One region of the Caballeronia sp. S22 genome, then DNA from elsewhere that is predicted to be linked to it. Evidence: predicted binding sites of a transcription regulator. Region 1 holds the regulator's gene; the other holds the start of a gene.

Region 1 (4,019 bases):
TTGATGGTCCCGAGTCTAAGGAGACGTTGCCTTTATTCGCTTGACTCAGATCAACGGAAGCGGCGTCGCGCACCGATGCGCTTGCGCTTGATTCAGGTCAATTGCGCAGACAAGCAGCGCGATAAAGTGAGTGCGTTCGCCGCGCCATGTGCGCGAACGCATCGCACAGACGTGAAGGACGAAAGACGATGTACCGCAATATCCTGGTTGCGCTCGATGGCAGTGAATGCTCGCAACGCGCGCTCGACGAAGCGATCCGTATCGGCGCGCTCGCCAAGGTGTACATCGTCTTCGTCATCGACGTGGCCGCGCTTTCGTCGTTTCCCGCGCAGTATCGCGTGAGCGTGCGCGAGGACGGCACGCGCACGCTGGAGACCGCGCAGGCGCGTGCGATCGCTGCGGGCGTCGACTGCGAAACCGAACTCGCCGAAACGCGCAACGTGACCGACACGATCGCGAAATGCCTGCAGCGACGCGCGGCGCATATGCCCGCCGATCTCGTCGTGATGGGCACGCATGGCCGGACCGGATTGCGGCGGCTTGCGCTCGGCAGCGTCGCCGAAGCTTTCGTCAGACGCTCGACGTGTCCCGTGCTGCTGATGCGTGCGCCGAATGGTGAGGGCAAGGATGGGTGAGGATCATCGGCCTGACAGGAGAAACAATCACATGGGCCTCGGAATGCAGATCGCCTACCTCGGCTTTTCCGGCTCGAACGTGATCGAACGGGAAGCGGGCGTCGAACTCGTGCGGCTTGCGGGCGTCGCCGCGGATATCGTCGATTGCCGGCTCACGATCAAAGCCTGTCCCGATCCGTCCGGTCAGCCCGTCTACGATGCGCAACTGGTGCTCCTCACGCGCGATTCCGAGCAGGTCACGGTGCAACGCAACACCGACGCCGACCCGACCGTGGCGATGCATCACGCCTTCGACGACGCCGTGCGAATCCTGCGCGAGCGGTATTGATCCAGATCAATACGCAGCGCGAATTCATGGCCGAGACTCAGTGGATATGCGCCGCAGGTCGAAACCATTGCGAGGTATCGGCATGAACATCACATTTCCCAGCCAGCCGCCCGTCTATCAGGGCGATGTCCCTTCACTCACGTTCGCCGCCTTCGCCGATGGCGAGCGCATCGCGTGCACCATTTCCGCCGAGGCGCTGGAAGATCACTTCGGTGCTGCGTCGTGGCGGGAGGAAGATTTACAGCAGGCTTTCGAGAGCCATCGCTCGTCGATCGAAGGGGCCGCCGAGCATGTGCTGAGCCGCGTCGGCGGCACATCGGTCATGCTGCGCAGCGGATTTTTCCGCTTCCGCCAGGCACGCGCTCAGACTTCTTCGAGCCGGGCCTGATCGAGAATCCGCACGTCGCGGCCGCGGGCATCGATCACGCCGGCTTTCTGCAACCTGGAGAACATGCGGCTGACGGTTTCGATCTTCAGGCCGAGATAGCTGCCGATTTCCTCGCGCGTCATGCGCAGGACGAACTGCGCCGGCGAATAGCCGCGCGCCTTCATGCGCGTCGAGAGATTGAGCAGGAACGCCGCGACGCGCTGCTCCGCCGTCATCGTGCCGAGCATCATCATGAGGTTGGATTCGCGCACGATTTCGCCGCACATCACGCGATGCACGTGATGCTGGAGCGCCCTGACTTCGCGGCACAGCAATTCGAGCAGATCGAACGGAATGATGCAGACGACGCTGTCTTCCAGCGCGATCGCATCGCACGTGTGACGATCGGCGCTCACGCCGTCGAGCCCGAGCGCGTCGCCCGGCAGATGAAAACCCGTGACTTGCTCGTGGCCTTCGCGGTGCATGACGATGGTCTTGAAGCACCCGCTGCGCACCGCATAGAGACTCTGGAACGGATCGCTGCAACGAAAGAGCGTTTCGCCGCGCCGCACCGAGCGCGTCGAGCAGATGATCGCGTCGAGACGTTCGTAATCGACCGGCGATAGATCCGACGGCATGCAGATGCGCTGCATCGAGCATGTCGAACAACGTGTGTTCGTGCGCTTCACGTCGGCTCTCGTGCCGAGAGTCTCTGCGCTCGCGGGAATCATGCTGCGCCTCCTGTCGGGCGGATCGCGCATCGATGCGCGATTCTGAATGCCACGCATCGGATTATTGGCCGCTTCATCTCGAAAATAAATCGGCGCTGGCGGATCGTGCTGTAGGCGTTCGGGAAGCCGTGTAGGGAAACGCTGACACGCGTCGATCGGGATCAGGCGCCGTCGTCGTCGAAGAGTTGATGGCGCACCGCGTAACGCACGAGCGCGGCTTCGTGCGGCATGCGCATCTTGTCGAGGATGCGCGCCTTGTAGGTGCTGACGGTCTTCGCGCTCACACACAGCGCCTCGCCGATATCGCTGATCGACTCGCCCGCGCACAAGCGCCGGAACACCTCGAACTCGCGGTTCGACAGACGCTGATGCGGCAGCGCGTCGGCGGGTTCGCTGAGGCTCTGCGCGAAGCGTTCGGCCATCGCGAGGCTCACGTAGACGCCGCCCGACGCGACCTTGCCGACCGCCGCGACCAGTTCCGCGCTCGCGCTTTCCTTGGTGATGTATCCCGACGCTCCCGCCTTGAAGGCGCGCGCGGCGTATTGCTGTTCAGCGTGCATGGTGAGCACGAGGATGCGCATGGCGGGCTTTTCGTCCTTGATCTGCTTGAGCAGGTCGAGGCCGCCGCGGCCCGGCATCGAAAGATCGAGCACGAGGACGTCGGCATCGGTCGCGCGTGCGAGCGCGAGGGTGGCCGGTCCGTCGCTCGCTTCGCCGGCGACCTCGAAGCCGTGTGCGTTCGCGAGGATGTGGCGCAGGCCGTCGCGCACGAGTGCATGGTCATCGGCAATCAGCACTCTTATCGTCATCGATGCGATTCCTTTTGTCGACCGACTCGCGCGGAGTTCGAGTTTACCGACGACAGCCTCGTAGCGGTTGACTCAAATCAAGGGAAGCCGTCGCCGGCGCGATGCCCGAGCGGAATCTCCGCGCGAATGCGAAAGCCTTCGCCGGGCGCGCTGCGAAACGCGATGACGCCGCCCAGTTGACGCACGCGCTCGCCCATGCCGAGCAGGCCGAACGCGCCGGCGGCGCGCCCGCGCGTGACATCGGCGCCGCAGCCGTCGTCTTCTATGGTCAGCGTGCAGCGCGACTGCGCGCAGACGATCGCGATGCGCGCCTCGCTGGCCCGCGCATGGCGCACGATGTTCGTGAGCGCTTCCTGAACCAGCCGGAAGACCGAGGTGGAGGCGGTCGTGTCGAATCCGTCTTCCTCGCCTTCGAGATCCAGGTGAATCGTCAGATCGTAGCGCCGGCGAAAGTCGCAGGCGAGCCAGTCGATCGCAGCGAAGAGACCGAGGTCGTCGAGCACGGGCGGACGCAGGCCTGCCGCGATGCGCCGCACCGAGCCGATGATCGTGTCGATCTGCGCGAGCGATTGCTTCGCGATATGCGCATCGTGCGCGCCGGTGTCGAGAAGGGAGATCTGCATCTTGAGCGCGGCGAGTTGCTGGCCGAGATCGTCGTGCAATTCGCGGGCGATCGACGCGCGCTCGTTTTCGAGCGCGCTCTGCACGTGCGCGGAGAGTTCGCGCGCGTGTTGCAGCTCGGTGAGCCGCAACCGGTCGGTCATGTCGCGCGTGACCTTGGCGAAGCCGAGCAGATTGCCGCGCGCGTCGTGCAGCGCGGTGATGACGACGTTCGCCCAGAAGCGGCTCGCATCCTTGCGTATGCGCCAGCCTTCGTCTTCGACGCGCCCGGCCTGCGCCGCTATCGCGAGTTCGCTCTGCGGTTTGCCTGCCGCGATGTCCTCGGGCGGATAGAAGACGGAAAAATGACGGCCGACGATTTCCCGCGCGTCATAGCCCTTGATCCTTTTTGCGCCGTTGTTCCATGTCGCGACGTTGCCGTGCGCGTCGAGCAGGAAGATCGCATAGTCTTCGACGGCCTCCACGAGAAGCCGGAAAGACGCATCCGTCTGCAGCGAGGGCGAGAGCGGCGCGCGTGGATCGACGGGT
Region 2 (4,019 bases), on a different replicon from region 1:
GTCGAGCTGGATCGCATCTATATGCGCGACGGCAGGCTCGTCACGTCGGCGGGCGTGACGGCGGGCATCGATGTCGCGCTCGCGCTCGTCGCCGAAGATCACGGCGCACAGGTCGCGCTCGCGGTCGCGAAGCGCCTCGTCGTGTTCGCGCAGCGGCGCGGCGGCCAGTCGCAATTCAGCCCGTATCTGAGCGCGCCCGCCGACGAAACATCGCCGGTCGCGAAAGTGCAGGCCTATGTGATGGAGCATATCGGCGAGCGGCTGTCGGTCGCGCAACTGGCGAGCGTCGCCGGCATGAGCGAGCGCAACTTCGCGCGCGCCTTCGTGCAGCTCGCGCAGATGACGCCGCATGAGTTCGTCGAACGCGCGCGTGTAGACGCGGCCCGCAATGTGCTCGAAAGTAGCGACACGCCGCTCAAAACCGTCGCCTACGATTGCGGCTTCGGCACGGCGGATCGCATGCGGCTCGTGTTCACGCGGCGGCTCGGCGTGTCGCCGAACGACTATCGGCTGAGTTTTCGCACACGCTTCACGAAGTGACTCGCGTGATCGCGCGCCGACGTGTCACGCCGAGTTCGTTAAAATTCATGATGAACGCGGCATGTGCGGCACTGTGCGCGCGCCGCAGAATCCACCCTCGACATATCGGAACAGCGAATGACGAAACATGAGACCGCCATGCAAGATCCCTACGAACGACGCGCGTTGCTGCTGCACCTCGGCGACGTGCTTGAGTCGGTGTTTTGCCTGAGCCAATGCGCCGACGAATACGCGAGCATCGGCGAAGCGGTGAAGGGCAACGAGGCGCTTGCAGGCTTCACGCTGCTCGGCTTCATCGACCCGAAGACGGCGCCGCGCGATTTCATCCGCCGTGCATCGGGCGCGTTCTTCGTGTGGCCGAAGGCACTCCTCGACGAAACGCTCAACCGCCCGCTGCTCGCCAACACCGTGAAGCACGATCTCTTCGCGGACAACGCGAAGGGCTGGGATGCGTACGTGGAAGAGCGTCGCAAGGAAGTGCCGTGGTTCGGCGAGGCGTTGCCAGAGATTGCGGAGAGCGCGGAGCCGGCGCACGCGGCGAGTACTCCGGCTCCCGTTCCCGCTTCCGCACCCGCTCCTCAGAAGCAGAAGGGCAAGGCCAAGTCCGAGAAGCCATCGCGCTATTCGACATGGCCGTGGCCCGACAAGCCCGCCGACGCGTAACCTTATTGCTTCTTGCCCATGCCGCTTGCGCCCGCATCGAAGCCGATTCCGTTCGGCCGGTCGGGCGCGGCGCCCTTGCCGGATGACGTCTTGCCCGGACGTGTCTTGAGCGCATCGCTCGCGTTCGCGGCCGCAGTCGCAGGCGGCGTGACGTTTTTCTCCTGATACGCGGGCGTGCTGTCGTATTGGAGCTGTTTCGGTTTTTGCGGCGCTTGCTGAGCGCTCGCCACGACGGCCAGCGTGCCGCCGAGCAGAATCCCCGTCATGCGCCCGAGTGTGTCGATCGTGGGTCTCATCTGCTGCCTCCGTTTATCCCTTGTACTTTCCCTTGATCTAGCAAAGTGCGGACCCGCCGCTTGCGGCGTTCGACCGCACGATTGTCTTTGCTCAAGCCTTGTCGCCGTTGGCTGTGCGCGCGTGCTTATGCGTTGAGCCCGGTCAATGGCGCGTGCGCGCCCGCCCGCGAGAATCCCCGTATTTAACGTGGGAAAGATAGAAATGAAGAAAGTCTTCGGGGCAATGGTGATGGCATGCGCGTCCTTGTTCGCGGGCGGGGCGCACGCGGCGGGCGACGCACCGTCGAGCGATTCGATGAGCGGCATTCACGCGGGCGACATTCTGGTGCGCCTGCGCGCGATCAGCATCCAGCCGGATGTGCACGCGGGCGGCGCACTCGGCACGCTCGGTGTCGATGTGAACAACGCGATCGTGCCCGAACTCGATTTCACCTACATGATCCGCGACGAGATCGGCGTCGAACTGATTCTTGCCACATCGCGGCATCAGGTGACGTCGAATATCGGCGGGCTTGGCGGCGTGAACGTGTTGCCGCCGACGCTGCTCCTGCAATATCACTTCAATCACGCGGGCCGTGTGCGTCCGTATGTCGGCGCGGGGGTGAACTACACGGTTTTCTATAACGACAAGCTGAAGGCGGGCGACACGCCGGTGTCGATCAGACACAGCAGCTTCGGCCCCGCGCTGCAGGCGGGCGTCGATGTGCAGGTCGCGAAGAATCTCTTCGTCAATGCGGACCTGAAGAAGATCTGGATGCGCACGAGCGCGTCGGCGGACGGCGCCGATCTCGGCTCGCTCAAGATCGATCCGTGGGTCGTGGGTATCGGCGTCGGCATGAAGTTCTGACGCGCGCGTTTTCCCGGCGAGTGTGCGCCGCCCCGCGTTCCGTCTGGAAATTGGCGGAAGATACCGGTGCTTCTGGCGTGGACGGTTTCGCGGTCGCGGTATCCTTTGCAGCAGGCCCGGCGCAGACTCGCGCCGCTCGCGCATGCGCGAACGGTGCGTGAGCTGCAACGACTAATAAAACCGCATCGGGGAACTGCAAGCCAATGAGACCTTCCACTTACGCGGGAATCGCTCTGCTCGCGGCGTGTGGCGCCGCTGCCGCGCAACAGCCGCTCGCCCTGCCCGGACGCAGCCAGAGCGCGTGGCAGCAATCGGTCGATAACGCCGCCTGCTACGGTTATGCCAATCAGACGACCAAGGTGAACGTCGCGCGCGAGCCACAGACGCCGCCACGCGACGCCCAGCGCGAAACGCGCGTGCTGACGCCGCCGCGTCCGCTCGAACCGCCTTTGCCGGCGGGCGCGTCGGGCGCGCTCGCGGCTTCCGCTGCCGCGCCGGCATCGGGCGCTTCGGCGGCGATCGCGGCATCGAGCTTGCCGCCGGGGAGAGTCTCGGGTGCTTCCGGGCTGCCCGGCGCGTCCGGTCCGATGCCCGGCATGCCTGCGGTGCCCGCATCGATGGCGGCTGGCGCGTCCGGCGCATCGGATGCGATCTACGGCGGCGACATGAAGATGCCGCCGCTGCCGCCGCCCGAACCGCCGATGACGCGCTACTGGCGCGCGTACAGCGAGTGCATGCAGAATCGCGGCTACTTCACGCGATGAACCCTCGCAGCGCCGCATGAATGCCCAGCCGATCCACGAAGGCGGATGCGCATGCGGCGCGGTGCGCGTGCGTGTGCTGGGCGAACCGAAGGAAGTGAATCTGTGCCACTGCATGACGTGCCGGCGCATTCACGGCGCGCCGTTCGGCGTCTATGCGATCTTTCCGCGCGACGCGTTTCAGGTCACGGGCGACACGGTGGCATGGGAAAGTTCGACGACAGGCAAACGCCATCACTGCTCGTCGTGTGGCTCGCCGGTCTATCTGGCGTTCGATGGCGTCGATGAGATCGAAGTGCCGACCGGCATCTTCGACGAGACCGGCCTTTATCCGCCGCAATACGAAATCTGGTGCAAGAGCGCCGAGCCCTGGCACGACGCGCAGGGACGGCCGCGCTTTGCACGCGGCGCGCCCTGATCAAACCATCAGCACTCGACGATCGCCTTCACGACGCCCGCCTTCGGATCGAGCAGCGACGAGAATTGCTCGGGCACATCGCTCAACGTCAGGCGATGCGTGTTGAGCGCATCGGTGGGCACTTCGCCCTTGCGCATCGCCGCGAGCACGGTCTCGAAGTCTTCGGGCGTCGCGTTGCGGCTCGCGAGCAGCGTCGCCTCGCGCTTGTGGAACTCGGGATCGGCGAACGAGATGCGATCCGGCACGATCGACACCAGCACGTACTTCCCGCCGTGCGCGATGAACTCGAAGCCGCGTTCCATCGCGCGCGAATTGCCGGTCGCGTCGAAGACCACATCGAAGAATTCGCCGTTCGTGAGCGCCGATAGCGCTTCCTTGTCGTGCTCGCCGATCTGCACGGTGGCGTCCACTTTCAGCTCGCGCTTGCAGAACGCGAGGCGATCTTCGCGCGTGTCGAGCGCGGTCACGTTCGCGCCGCGCAGACGCGCGAACGT

Evidence for each region. Region 1 encodes FNR, which switches genes on or off when oxygen is low (the NO sensors DNR and NnrR bind a similar motif). Its sites were predicted from a motif close to TTGATNNNNATCAA; they were not measured.
Region 2: ACEN42_RS17975 (OmpW family protein) is a predicted target of FNR. The motif match lies at 1,632-1,645, and genes of this name have one in related genera.

Annotation. Positions count from the first base shown of each region.
Region 1 is NZ_OZ180038.1:1,052,623-1,056,641, forward strand. It holds gene ACEN42_RS31475 (universal stress protein) at 189-635, shown strand; gene ACEN42_RS31480 (hypothetical protein) at 667-963, shown strand; gene ACEN42_RS31485 (DUF1488 domain-containing protein) at 1,046-1,351, shown strand; gene fnr (fumarate/nitrate reduction transcriptional regulator Fnr) at 1,327-2,061, opposite strand; gene ACEN42_RS31495 (response regulator) at 2,223-2,870, opposite strand; gene ACEN42_RS31500 (PAS domain S-box protein) at 2,948-4,019, opposite strand, start outside.
Region 2 is NZ_OZ180036.1:615,145-619,163, forward strand. It holds gene ACEN42_RS17960 (GlxA family transcriptional regulator) at 1-540, shown strand, start outside; gene ACEN42_RS17965 (hypothetical protein) at 679-1,203, shown strand; gene ACEN42_RS17970 (hypothetical protein) at 1,206-1,499, opposite strand; gene ACEN42_RS17975 (OmpW family protein) at 1,729-2,346, shown strand; gene ACEN42_RS17980 (hypothetical protein) at 2,550-3,110, shown strand; gene ACEN42_RS17985 (GFA family protein) at 3,127-3,525, shown strand; gene ACEN42_RS17990 (zinc-binding alcohol dehydrogenase family protein) at 3,534-4,019, opposite strand, start outside.